Regions from separate parts of the Priestia sp. JNUCC 25 genome, predicted to be linked through region 2. Evidence: riboswitches for the same ligand, from Rfam matches in the RefSeq annotation. Region 2 holds a riboswitch; each other region holds the start of a gene.

Region 1 (4,361 bases), 920 kb from region 2:
AAGCAATCCCTTTAATAATGGAAATAATAGTATTCACTATAGCGGCCATCATGGCCGATTTATTTCCTTTTCGCAATAACTTAATTAATTCACTCATACAATCCCTCCGTTTGCGCCTTTATGAGATTCGATTACGGTTAGTGTATGTGAATTTAAAAATTAAAAACCTCCAACATACAAGTTGGAGGTTTTTAGTCATGTTTCATTATTTTTTAAAACGGTACGGTACAGTTGTAACGATTACGTTTTTACGGTAAAGCAAATGTGCTTTTAACAGCAGACTGGACTGATTGTGAAGGATATTTTGCCAGCTTTTTTTCGTAATGAATTGTGGAATAACGACCGTAATAGCCATATTGTTTTCCCGCGCTTTTTCCTCGGCCATATCAATGAATCGAAACAGCGGCCGCACTAAGCTGCGGTATTGAGAATGAAACGTAACAATACGAATATCAGGCTGCCACTTCTCCCACTTCTCTTCCATTCTCTTTTCGCTTTCTCGATCAAAGGCCACATGCACTGCAATAACGGTATCGCCAATCGTTCTTGCATAATTTAATGAATTTTCTACTACCTTTGTCATTCCTGCTACAGGAACAATGACCACACTTCCTTCAAGCTTTCCAATCTTTTCTCCTTGCTTAATGCGAAGCTGCTCTCCTACCGCTTCATAATGCGTATGAATGCGATGAAAAATATAGACAATAACCGGTAAGAAAATGAGCACGGACCATACTTGTGAAAACTTCGTTGTAAACAAAATGATTAGCACAGTTAAGGTAATAAGCGCACCAATTAAGTTAATGATTAGCTTTCCTTGCCAGCCGGCCGGCTTTTCTCTAAGCCATTTGACAATCATGCCTGTTTGAGAAAGCGTGAATGGAATGAACACTCCAACTGCATAAAGAGGGATTAATTGTTCAGTCGCTCCTTTAAAAGCTACAATTAAGACAATAGAAGCAATTCCAAGGGTCACAATTCCATTTGAATAGCCTAGTCGATCGCCACGAATTTGAAACATTCTTGGCATGTATTTATCAGACGATAAGTTGACAGCCAGCAAAGGGAAAGCTGAAAAGCCCGTATTCGCTGCTAGCACTAGAATTAGAGCTGTTGTGCCTTGAATAAAATAATAAAATCCATTTCGTCCAAACACACTCGATGCAATTTGTGATACAACCGTTTCATCTGCTTTTGGAGAAATGCCAAGCCAATAAGCTAAAAACGTGATGCCCGAAAATAAAACGGCTAAAATACCGCCCATCAGCATTAATGTATGAACAGCATTTTTTGCACCTGGCTCTTTAAAGTTAGGCACTGCATTTGAAATAGCTTCTACACCTGTCAATGCCGAACAGCCTGACGAAAAAGCTTTTAATAATAAAAACAAACTAATACCTGGCACTACTGTACCGAGAGATGGATGAAGCTCAGGTGAAACTTGACCTGTCGCTATTTTAAACAAGCCTACCGCTATTAACAAAATAAGAGCAATAACAAATAAATAAACCGGATAAGCTAATACAGAAGCGGATTCTGTTACACCACGTAAATTTAAAACGGTAATAAAAATCACCAGCAAACACGCAATTACTACATTGTAATGATGCAGCGTTGGAAAAGCCGAAGTTAAAGCATCGGTTCCTGCTGAAACACTCACGGCAACTGTTAAAATATAATCTACTAACAGTGACCCCCCAGCGATAAGCCCAGGATTTTCTCCTAAATTGGTTTTCGAAACAATATAAGCTCCTCCGCCTTGCGGATACGCATAAATAATTTGACGATATGAAAGAATTAAAGCCGTCAGGAGTACCAATACCCCAATCGCAATTGGAATCGAATACCAATAGGCAAGGACGCCGACTGTTGCAAGTACAATCAAAATTTGTTCTGTTCCATAAGCCACTGAAGATAAGGCATCTGAAGATAAAATAGCCAGTGCTTTAAGCTTACTAAGCTTTTGATCGCCTAACTCTTTTGTTTTAAGCGGCTTTCCAATCAATAATCTTTTGAGAACTGAATAGTTCACGCAATTTCCCTCCGATGATTGCCTAGCTACTATTTACTATTCATTGCTAAGCTCCGTTACAAGTTCACGAACAAGTGATATCATTCCTAAAAAATACCTTTTTATGTTAAAAAAGCGCACAAAAAAAACACTAAGGGTTCTCAGCGTTTTTACACAGCTTAAACCTCCTCTCCAAAACGCTTATGGGGTTAGCTGTCGGATTCGGGCTATGAGAGTAGCCCTACCTTTTAAAAAAGGATTCACCCCAAGTGACAATGCACAAATTTGGGTCCCCCACTTCTGACGAATTAAGCGATAACAGGTCAATATAATTTTCGGTTAAAGGGTATGATCGATAACATGTTTCTTTCATAACTATCCTTTGTTCTTAGATAATATACTCCCGTACAAATGGTTTGTAAAGCATTATTTTACGTAAACCATAAAATAGTACTTAAGGCGCTTTTAACAGAAAAACAAAAGGCCTTCTGCTCGCTTACAGAAGACCTTTTTGCTTTAACTTTTTGCTTTTAAAACGGCTGCTAGCTTGTTTTTCGTTTGAGGACCATAAATGCCATCTACATCATAAGGAAGATACACAAGCTGAAAACGTCTTACTGCATCTTTCGTTTGAACTCCATATATTCCGTCTACTGACCCTACTTTAAAATTAACTGCGTTTAATGCTCTTTGAAGCTGTTTCACGGCTTCTCCAGAATCACCTTGCTTTAAAATTCCATTGGGAAGTGGATATTGTTCAGCAGGTGGTGTTGGAGATGGGTTTGGTGAAGTCCCTGAAGGAATAACAATTGTTTTTCCAACCTGTAGTGTTAAAGGATCAGAAAGCCCTGTATTCGCTTCTTGAAGCGCTTGTACTGTTATATTGTACTTCTGTGCAATACTGTACAGCGTATCTCCTTGCTTGATCGTATACGTTTTTGTACCTGGTTCAGAAGGTGATGGATTTGGTGTTGGTGTTGGATTTGGGTTTGGAACTGCACGACGGGGTAAATTCAAATAGACGGCAATTCCTTTTGCATACGATTCACCCATGCTTTTTAAAAAAGCTTCGTTTTGGAGAAGTGCTGCATCGGTGCGGTTATCAATAAAAGCTATTTCAGTTAGTACTGCGGGCATATTTGTTAAGCGAAGCACCGCATAATTGGCTGACTTTCGACCGCGATTCGGATGATTATACGATAGCAGCGTTGGCTGTACTTGGCCGTGGACAATTGATTGAAACGTTTTACTGGCATTGCTAGCGCTTCTGTAAACATAATCTTCGTACCCTGTTCCTCCACCGGCATTTACGTGAATAGACATAAATGCATCTGCTCCCCACGAATTAGCTTGAGAAGCGCGCTGAGATAACGATAAAAAAGTATCTGTGGTACGAGTGGTTTTAATCGTAAAGTCACTGTAGGTGCTATTTAAATAGCTTATTAAATATTGTTGAATTTTTAAAACTAAGTTTTTTTCATACAGTCCATTCGCTCCAACTGCTCCTGCATCTGCCCCACCATGTCCTGCATCAAGATAGATTTTTTTCATATTACTTGTCCCTCCTTATTGTTAACATATGCAAGGGGGCAAAAAGTGCTACGTATACTAGCCTAGCAGGTGAAAAATCACTAAAAAAAAGACCCGCTGCCCAATGGCAACGGGTTATTCTGCTTTATAGACAGAATACTGAATAAGGATAGCTCTCAAGGAGTGACAGCTATATGCAGAGTGTTGATTCGTTGATTAAATGATAATAATTATCATTTTCATTTAAAGTATACACTGCAAGGAAAGTTTTGTCTATTCTATTATCGTCATAAGCCTATTTAAAAAGAAGAACACCTACAACAATGAGAATAATCCAAATTGGAATGCTTATTAAAATTCCTATGACCAAACCTTTAAAGAAATTTCCTTCTTTCATTTTCCTTACATTCCTCTCCAACAGTATTTTCTATCGATACTGTGCCTGGCTGAAAATTCTCTGAAGTTATACTGAAATACAGTGCAGAGTGAACACATAAACAATCTCTCTATCTGTTATACACTACTTTTACATATAGATTCAATGAGACAAAAAGATTATCCTTTTTAATTCATATAACCAAATTCTTTCCTGTATATAACAAAACAATAAAAAGCCTCCCGTAAATTATACGACAGGCAGCTATACTTGTTTTATGAACAGCTTAGTTCGATATTTAATATACGCATGCAGAATATTATTCATTATGAAAAACAAAAAAGTCCGAGAGAACGTATAAACGATCTCTCGGACTTTTAGGAATTAATATTGGCTCATGTATTGGTCACGTTCCCAAGGATGAACTTGTGTACGGAACATATC
Region 2 (4,361 bases):
GCAAGTTATCGTTTTTACCGGAGGCGGAACAGCTGGACACGTAACACCAAACATTGCCATTATGAAAGAATTAGACAGTGAAAAATGGGATATCCATTATGTCGGTTCTCACAATGGTATTGAGAAAGAATTAATTACAAAATTAAACGTTCCATATCATGCGATTTCAAGCGGGAAGCTGCGTCGATACGTAGATATGGAAAATGTAAAAGATGTATTTCGAGTAGCAAAAGGAGTTGGCGATGCACGTCGCGTGCTGAAAAAGTTAAAGCCTTCTCTTGTGTTTTCAAAAGGCGGTTTTGTCACAGTTCCTGTTGTAATGGCTGCTAAATCGCTAAACATTCCCGTGTTCATTCATGAAAGTGATTTAACACCGGGACTGGCAAATAAAATTGCGCAGAAATTTGCCACTAAAGTTTTCACTTCTTTTGATGAAGCGGCAAACTATTTTCCAAAAGAAAAAGTGCAGGTTGTTGGTTCACCTATTCGAAAAGAATTATTTAGCGGAAGCGCAGCGAACGGGGAAAGCTGGCTTCGCTTTTATGATAAGCGCCCAATTTTAACCATTATGGGCGGAAGTTTAGGAGCACGTCGCATCAATGAAATTGTTCGAGAGTCCTTGCCTGAACTGCAAAAGAAATTCCAAATTGTACACCTGTGCGGAAAAGGCAATGTTGATACAAGCCTTGAAAAAGAGTCGGGCTACCGTCAGTTAGAATATGTAAATGAACAGCTTCCAGATGTTCTAGCGGCCACTGATTATGTGATTACACGCGGCGGATCAAATGCTATCTTTGAGTTTTTAGCCCTTCATAAACCGATGATGATTATTCCTTTGTCAAAAGCACAAAGCCGCGGAGATCAAATTTTAAATGCACAGTCCTTTAAGAAAAAAGGCTACTGTATGGTTGTGGAAGAAGAACAGTTAACAAAAGAAGTGTTTTTGCGGGAAGTAAATGAGCTTCAGCAGCAGGCAAGTACGATGAAGCGTACAATGCGTGAAGCAACAAAAACGGATGCCATTTCAATTCTTGTAAATGAAATTGAGAAAATGAGTTAAAAAAAAGGCTGGGACAAACGTACTTTAGCCGAAGTGAAAAACGAACCATTGATCAAGGTGTTTGATTAGTGGTTCGTTTTTTTTGTTAAAGTGAACGTAGGTTTCACCTGTTCAGATCCTTCTAGCAGTTGATTGGAGGGCAAGAAGAAGCCTCCTGCGGAAAGCGAAGTCTTGCACAGAAATCAACTGCGGTGTCACAAGCGGTTCAGCTCATGTATCCCATTTGTTCATCTTTAGATGGGCTACATTCAGTCACAACCTTTTTTTCTTCGAATCTATTATTTTAAAATAATGAATATACATAGAAAAATAAAGCTTTTAAAATTTCAAAAAATGTTGTTGACAGTAAATTTTAACAGGAGTAAGATTACTCTCATGAAACGTTCCACTGTGAAACGCTGAGTCTTTTCTGAAAGAGAAGGAAAGAGCGGAGGACCCAATTATCAGGGGTGAATCTCTTAATTGAGTAGGGTTACTTTCTTGACCCGAACCCGTCAGCTAACTTCGTAAGCGTTAAGAGAGAGGATGGTGTAATCGTGGTCGTTTTCTATAACAGCGGATAGTACGCTCCTTTCAAAATATAGGTGAAAGGAGCGTCAAGATGCATTTATCTAAGCAAATGATTCAATTGATTGAATACCGAGCAATGTGCGACCAGCAATCTTTTGATCTAGCAAACCGCTATTTGTCTACGTTAGCTAATCAAAGTTTTAAACGCAGCAGTAAAAAACATAATTAAGTCTAAAAATTAAATAACAAATATACGCTTAATCAATTATGAGCGGGGGACCCAATATTTTGTACGTATGTACTAGGGGTGAATCTCTTAACTGAGTAGGGTTACTTCCATAACCCGAATCCGACAGCTAACTCCGTAAGCGTTTTGGGAGTAAAAAAATTCGTGTCGATCACGGCTTATTTGTCGTGCATTAAACCGCGGAAGAGAACTCTCTTCTGCGGTTTTTTTAATGGGGAAAATAGGAGAGCAGGCTATGTCTGCACCGTAAAGAGGATATAGTAGGGCTTTTAAAACGAGAGCAACAATACGTGAGGATTAAACAATCAAAGATAACCTTTCGCAGCTAGCTCACTTGGGCGTGATGCTTTACGCACAGAAACAGTCACTACGCTTAATCATGGGTGGTAAGAAACAGTTAGGAGGGAGCAACTTGGATATAATCATGCTTGGAACGCTTGCCATATTAACAGCTGCTATGTACGGAATTATTTGCTGGTCGTCTCATGTAGTAGACGAAAGAGAGGAGAAGTGAACATGTCGTTCATTTTGTTAGGTATTTCAGTTCTCGTTTTAATTTATTTAGTATATGTACTGTTAAATCCAGAACAATTTTAATAAGCGGAGGAATAAAACGTGGGAATTTTTCTACTATCAGTTGCGCTGCTGCTTGTTTTTGTAGCGCTTATTGCAAAGCCCGTAGGTATTTATATAGCGAATGTGTTTTCAAACGATAAAAACACTAGCTTGGTAGGGAAGATAGAATCGGTGATGTTTAAAGCGGCAGGAATTAAAGGGCATAATCAGACGTGGAAGCAATATGCACTTGCTCTCGTTTTGGCGAATACGTTTATGATTTTTGTGGTGTATCTTATCTTCCGGTTTCAAGCGGTACTGCCGCTTAACCCAAGCCACATCAAAGGAATGGATCCGGCCCTTGCTTTTAACACGGCCATTAGTTTTATGACAAATACGAACTTGCAGCACTACAGCGGTGAATCAGGTTTGTCTTATTTCTCGCAGATGGCCGCCGTTGTATTTATGATGTTTGCTGCACCAGCAACAGCCCTTGCAGTAGCAATCGCTTTTATTCGTGGGTTGGCAGGGAAGGACATGGGAAACTTTTTTGTTGATTTTGTGAAATCAATTACGCATGTTTTACTTCCTATTGCTTTTATAACAGGCATTTTATTTGCGTTTTTAGGTGTTCCTCAAACGTTAAGCGGAACGGTGACTGCCCATACATTAGAAGGGGCATCCCAGCAAATAGCAAGGGGACCAGTTGCTTCTTTTCTTTCAATCAAAGAGCTAGGCAACAACGGAGGGGGATTTTTTGGTGTCAATTCAGCTCATCCATTTGAAAATCCTAATGCGTGGAGCAATGTATTACAAATCGTCCTTATGCTTTTGTTGCCAACCGCACTTCCTTTTACGTACGGAAAAATGATCGGACAGCGTAAACAAGGTCGCATCTTGTTTATATCGATGAGTATGCTCTTTATTGTTATCTTAAGTACAGCGTTTGTAACAGAGTGGGGTGGCAACCCTAGACTTGATGCTTTTCATTTGAATGAAGCGAGCGGTTATATGGAAGGGAAAGAAGTTCGTTTTGGTGTCGGCATGTCAACTCTGTACGCCATCGTGACGACAGCAAGTGAAACAGGCGCAGTCAATGCCATGCACGATACCCTTACGCCTCTTACCGGGTTATTGACACTTGGAAATATGATGTTAAATACCGTATTTGGCGGTGTCGGAGCAGGATTTATGAATGTCATGATGTACGTCATCATCGCCGTATTTTTATCAGGTTTAATGGTTGGAAGAACCCCGGAATACGTAGGTAAAAAAATTGAAGGAAAAGAAATGAAGCTCATTGCCGTGACGCTTATTCTGCAGCCGCTGCTAATTTTAGGGGGAACCGCCGTAGCGTTCACTACTCATTTAGGAATGGAAGGTATATCAAACCCAGGCTTTCACGGGTTAAGCCAGGCACTGTATGAATTTACGTCGTCAGCAGCAAACAATGGATCCGGTTTTGAAGGACTCGGTGACGCAACTCCGTTTTGGAACATTTCTACGGGAATTGTTATGTATATTGGACGCTACTTCGGACTAATTACGATGCTGGCGGTATCGAGCTCACTAGCATCTAAGCAGCTTGTTCCTGAAACACCTGGGACATTTAAAACGGATACGTCTTTATTTAGCGGCATTTTAATTGGAACTACCGTTATTGTAGGGGCGCTTACGTTTTTCCCGGTGCTTGTACTTGGGCCGGTTGCTGAGTATTTGACACTGTAATCAAGAAAGCGGAGGATTATAATGAATAAACGGAATTTTACGAATAATCTTGAATTAGATCGTAACAGTCACATTCAAGGTACTGTAGATAAACAAACTTCATCGATTTTTATTCAATCAGTAAAGCAGGCTTTTATCAAGCTAAGTCCAATAACGATGATAAAAAACCCTATCATGTTCGTAGTAGAAATCGGGTTTGTTATTACGCTTTTTTTAGCTGTTGTTCCAGACCTTTTCGGAGAAAGTACAGTAAGCGCAGGC
Region 3 (4,361 bases), 740 kb from region 2:
ATAGTAAGAGATTTTTTACTATAAAAAAGGGGGACCTTTAATGCGCCGACATTCCAAATTGCCCATTGTTCTTGTCTTTGCCTTCTTTTTATTCATCGCAACTGTTTTGTGCGTAACCTCTTATATGTCTTGAATATATAAATAACATAAAAAACCGCCTCCTTGGAGGCGATTTTTCTTACCCTAGCATAATATCTTCGTTTGGGTATCGTACAGCTTCTCTCTTCTGTTTTGATAATGAAAATGCAAGCGTTAATGGCCCCACTTTTCCTAAAAACATGATAAAGATAATAATCACGCGCCCAAAGTACGAAAGTTCAGGAGTGGCTCCCATCGATAAACCTACTGTTCCAAACGCAGAAACAACTTCAAACATAATTTTTACAAACGGCAGGTTTTCCGAAATATTTAACAGGAAAATGGCCCCAAACACAAACATAATTGAAATCATCGTGATGGCTAGCGCCTTAAACACGTGAAGGGGAAGGAGCCTTCTCTTTAGGAGCACAATATCTTCCCTGCTTCGTAAAAATGCCCATACTGAAAAAATAATTACCACAAACGTTGTTAGTTTGATACCGCCTCCCGTTGACGCACTTCCTGCACCAATAAACATTAATAAAACCATTAAAAACACCGTTGCGTCATGCAGGTGAGCTAAATCAATCGTATTAAATCCAGCGGTTCTTGTCGTTACTGCTTGAAAATAAGACGCCCATGCTTTGTCCCCTAATGATAAATTTCCAAGCGTATGTGAATTGCCGTACTCTAAGAAAAAAATAAAAAGCATTGCAGTCACGTTAATCGCAAACGTGCTGATAATCATAATTTTTGAATGCAGCGTTAGTTTTTTGTACGATTTTTTCACCCACATATCAGCAAGGACGGTAAACCCTAACCCGCCAATAATGAACAGAAAAGAAATTGTTATGTTAATAATAGGGTCTCCTACATACTGAACTAAGTTATCAGACAGCAGTCCAAACCCTGCGTTATTAAAAGCAGAAATCGAATGAAACAAGCTAAAGAACAATCCCTTAGACCATCCGAATTCCGGAACCCAGCGTATTGCTAAGAAGATAAGTGCAACAAACTCAATTAAAAATGAAAAGATAAACAGCCTTTTAACTAGCAGCACAACTCCGCCGACGCTCGTCTGATTTAAGGCCTGCTGAACGAGCATACGCTCTTTAAATCCAATTTTTTTACCTAGCATCATAAAAATCAACACGGCAAATGACATAATGCCAAGACCGCCTATTTGAATTAACAGCATAATGATCGTTTGACCGATAACGGTAAAACGTGTACCTGTATCTACGACGGCTAAGCCGGTCACTGTCATAGCGGAAGTAGATGTAAAAAGGGCGTCTACCCACCGGATTGGCTCAGTAGTAGAAAAAGGCATCATCAATAGAAAAGCACCAATAATAATTCCTCCTCCAAAAATAGAGACAAGCAGCTGCGGAGGGGTAAGTTTAATGATTTGTTTTTTCATGAGTTAAACTCCTTCTTCTTCAAAACGGTTCAAATCGCGATTATGTCCGATAACAATCAGCATATCTCCTTGTTCAATTATTTCATGTGCGGTAGGCGAAATAACCATTTCCCCGTCTTTTCGCTGAAAGCCGATAATATTGCAGCCGTACTTGGCACGAATGTTTAAATCAAACAGCGTTTTATTATGAAGTTTCTTAGAGGCGACAATTTCGACAATACTATAATCCTTTGACAGTTCAATGTAATCAATGATTTTTTCTGACACCACGTGATGAGCAATACGCTTAGCGATATCGCGCTCTGGATGAATAACTTTGTCCGCTCCTATTTTTTCGAGCACTTTTTGATGATACATATTCACTGCCTTTACCCATACTTGCTTAACGCCCATATCTTTTAAAAGCATGGTTGCGAGTACGCTTGCTTCGATATCATCTCCAAACGAAATAAGCGCATGATCAACATTGCGGATACCTAGCCCCTTTAAGCTAGCTTCATCAATCGCGTTTGCTTGCACAACATATGTAGCTGAGTTGCTAAATTTATTTACTACCTCTTGATTGCGGTCAATAGCGAGCACATCCACATCCAGATTAGCAAACTCTTCAACCAAACTGCCTCCAAAACGACCTAATCCCAATACAGCAAACTGTTTTTTCATAATGTATTTATTCCTTTCTTCAACTGCTGTGTGTTCTCTTAGCTTATACTTTTTCTAAAAAATTACATCCTTTTCTTAAAAAAAGCGCAAAAAAACACAGGAAGGCTCCTGTGTTTTTCCACACTCTTCCCCCTCAAAACGCTTGCGAAGTTAGCTGTCGGGTTCGGGTTTTAAGAGTAACCCTACCTTTTTAAGGATTCACCCCGGAGCACAATATGTGCGTAAATAATGGGTCCTCCGCTCCGTAATGGATTAAGCGATTTTTATTCAAATGTCTATGATCTATTTTTTAGAATAATCGATTCGATTCATGATGCGTTTCACTTCACGAAAGCTATCTTACTCCTGTGGATTTTGTCTGTCAAGATATTTTTAGGGAAGATCTCACTTGCCCTGCAAGCTGCAAAAATCATATAAATCTAAACTGACAATCATTTTGTGAAATTGATCAAATAAATTAATAACAGCCAAAAGCTCTAACAGCTGCGTATCACTGTAAAATTTCTTTAATTGATTCATATCAGCATCCGTCAACTCCCTTGGACGCACCCGGTATACATCAATAAATCGAAACAGTAATCGATCTTTTTCTTCCAGCTCTTTTTCTCTTAACACTTTTTGATTAAGCGTCTCATCGCCTACATATGACATGCTCATACACGTCTCACAGCCGTTAACACCTGCTAGATAAAGCCTAATTTTTTCCTTAGTCTCTTTTTCTACTATATCGCTGTTCCAAAGCGTGTCGTAAAGCTCATCATACAATCTTTTTACATGCGGAATTAAATTCAATGCTTTTTCAAAATTTGTTCCCTCTTCGTTTGCTAACAAAACTCTTGCCATTTTTTACTCACTCCTTTTTAATTATTATAGTAAGAAAAATGGAAATTTCAGATTACATATAAAACATCTTATCTACTATTACTAATCAAATGAAACGTTAATGAGAAAGAAGGTTTTCAATTGAAAATTGATGAAATTGATTTATCGATTTTGCAGGCGCTGCAGCAAAACAGCCGCCTTTCCTTACGAGAGCTAGGAAAACAAATTAACCTGTCTCCTCCTTCGGTGGCAGAGCGAGTAAGGCAGCTAGAGAGCTTTGGCGTTATAAAAGGATATACGATCGATATTGATTATGAAAAGCTGCATTTGCCTGTGTCGTGTTTTATTGAAGTAACCATGAAAAACGGAGAGCATGAGCGTTTTAAACGATTTATTTCTCAGTATCCCTACGCTTTATTCTGTGAACGAATCGCCGGGCAAGCCTGCTTTATTACAAAGCTTCAGCTTCCTCACCTGCACGTACTCGAACAATTTATTAACGAAATTACACCTTATGCCAAAACGATTTCACACATCGCCCTTTCTCACGTGGAGATGGCTCCTGCATTATTGAGTCATTTAAAAGATGAAAAGTGATTGAAACCTAACGAAAGCGGTCCAATCTAAAAGCGAACAATGGGATCAATAAGCTCGTATGAATCACTTTTGACACCGCTGTTGATTTCTGTGCCAGGCTTCGCTTTCCGCAGGAGTCTTCGCCTTGCCCTCCAATCAACAGCTAGAACCAAATAAATAGATTAAACATACGTTCACCATACTAACGAAAAAATCCGAACGATTCATCGTTCGGATCTTCTTTCCATTAAACTACTTTTGTCCCAGCCTCTTTTATTCGTCCAACAGCATAAAAAATAACCCTCCAAAGCTGGAGGGTATAAATTTTCCGAATAATGAAAGTTTTACAACTTCATTTTATCAGGTGCCGACATTTCTGTCTACTTAAAAATGTAAAAGAGCTCTCTATTAATAGAAAGCTCTTTTACCTGCTTGTTTTTTGAAAACAATCAATCTATATAAAAGGGAACTACCTAAGGTTGAAAGTCACGTGAAACCTTGGCAGTTGATCCTGGATATACCGGTTGATATGATTCAAAACAAGTTCTTTCATCATTTCTTCTTTGACTTCTGATTCCGTTTTTTTATCTTTTTGTTTTAAAATAAGAATATAATAGACTTTACCCATTTTAATGGGCTCACTACTCTCTCCGATGTGCTGTTTTTTTAAAACATCTATAAAAGAGGGAGATAAACTTGAAAGCTTTAGATTATCAGCATTCTCTATTTTGCTCACTGTCTGGACATCAGCATATTTTTTTTGAACGTCCTGAAGCGATGTTCCCTTTTGCAGTTCAGCCGC

Evidence for each region. Region 2 has a riboswitch for cyclic di-AMP ahead of kdpF (K(+)-transporting ATPase subunit F). Riboswitches for the same ligand answer to the same signal wherever they lie in the genome.
Region 1: another riboswitch for cyclic di-AMP. It lies ahead of JNUCC25_RS20565 (APC family permease); the one in region 2 lies ahead of kdpF (K(+)-transporting ATPase subunit F).
Region 3: another riboswitch for cyclic di-AMP. It lies ahead of JNUCC25_RS19600 (potassium channel family protein); the one in region 2 lies ahead of kdpF (K(+)-transporting ATPase subunit F).

Annotation. Positions count from the first base shown of each region.
Region 1 covers NZ_CM132211.1:3,901,238-3,905,598, forward strand. Annotated here, with positions in the region: gene JNUCC25_RS20560 (cation diffusion facilitator family transporter) at 1-97, opposite strand, end outside; gene JNUCC25_RS20565 (APC family permease) at 206-2,032, opposite strand; cyclic di-AMP (ydaO/yuaA leader) riboswitch at 2,195-2,336, opposite strand; gene JNUCC25_RS20570 (N-acetylmuramoyl-L-alanine amidase) at 2,528-3,562, opposite strand; gene glnA (type I glutamate--ammonia ligase) at 4,302-4,361, opposite strand, start outside.
Region 2 covers NZ_CM132211.1:2,979,656-2,984,016, reverse strand. Annotated here, with positions in the region: gene JNUCC25_RS15225 (undecaprenyldiphospho-muramoylpentapeptide beta-N-acetylglucosaminyltransferase) at 1-1,060, shown strand, start outside; cyclic di-AMP (ydaO/yuaA leader) riboswitch at 1,447-1,589, shown strand; gene JNUCC25_RS15220 (hypothetical protein) at 1,662-1,799, shown strand; cyclic di-AMP (ydaO/yuaA leader) riboswitch at 1,815-1,955, shown strand; gene kdpF (K(+)-transporting ATPase subunit F) at 2,334-2,414, shown strand; gene kdpA (potassium-transporting ATPase subunit KdpA) at 2,439-4,100, shown strand; gene kdpB (potassium-transporting ATPase subunit KdpB) at 4,122-4,361, shown strand, end outside.
Region 3 covers NZ_CM132211.1:3,715,241-3,719,601, forward strand. Annotated here, with positions in the region: gene JNUCC25_RS19595 (TrkH family potassium uptake protein) at 179-1,498, opposite strand; gene JNUCC25_RS19600 (potassium channel family protein) at 1,502-2,161, opposite strand; cyclic di-AMP (ydaO/yuaA leader) riboswitch at 2,286-2,430, opposite strand; gene JNUCC25_RS19605 (carboxymuconolactone decarboxylase family protein) at 2,546-3,004, opposite strand; gene JNUCC25_RS19610 (Lrp/AsnC family transcriptional regulator) at 3,125-3,580, shown strand; gene JNUCC25_RS19615 (peptidyl-prolyl cis-trans isomerase) at 4,029-4,361, opposite strand, start outside.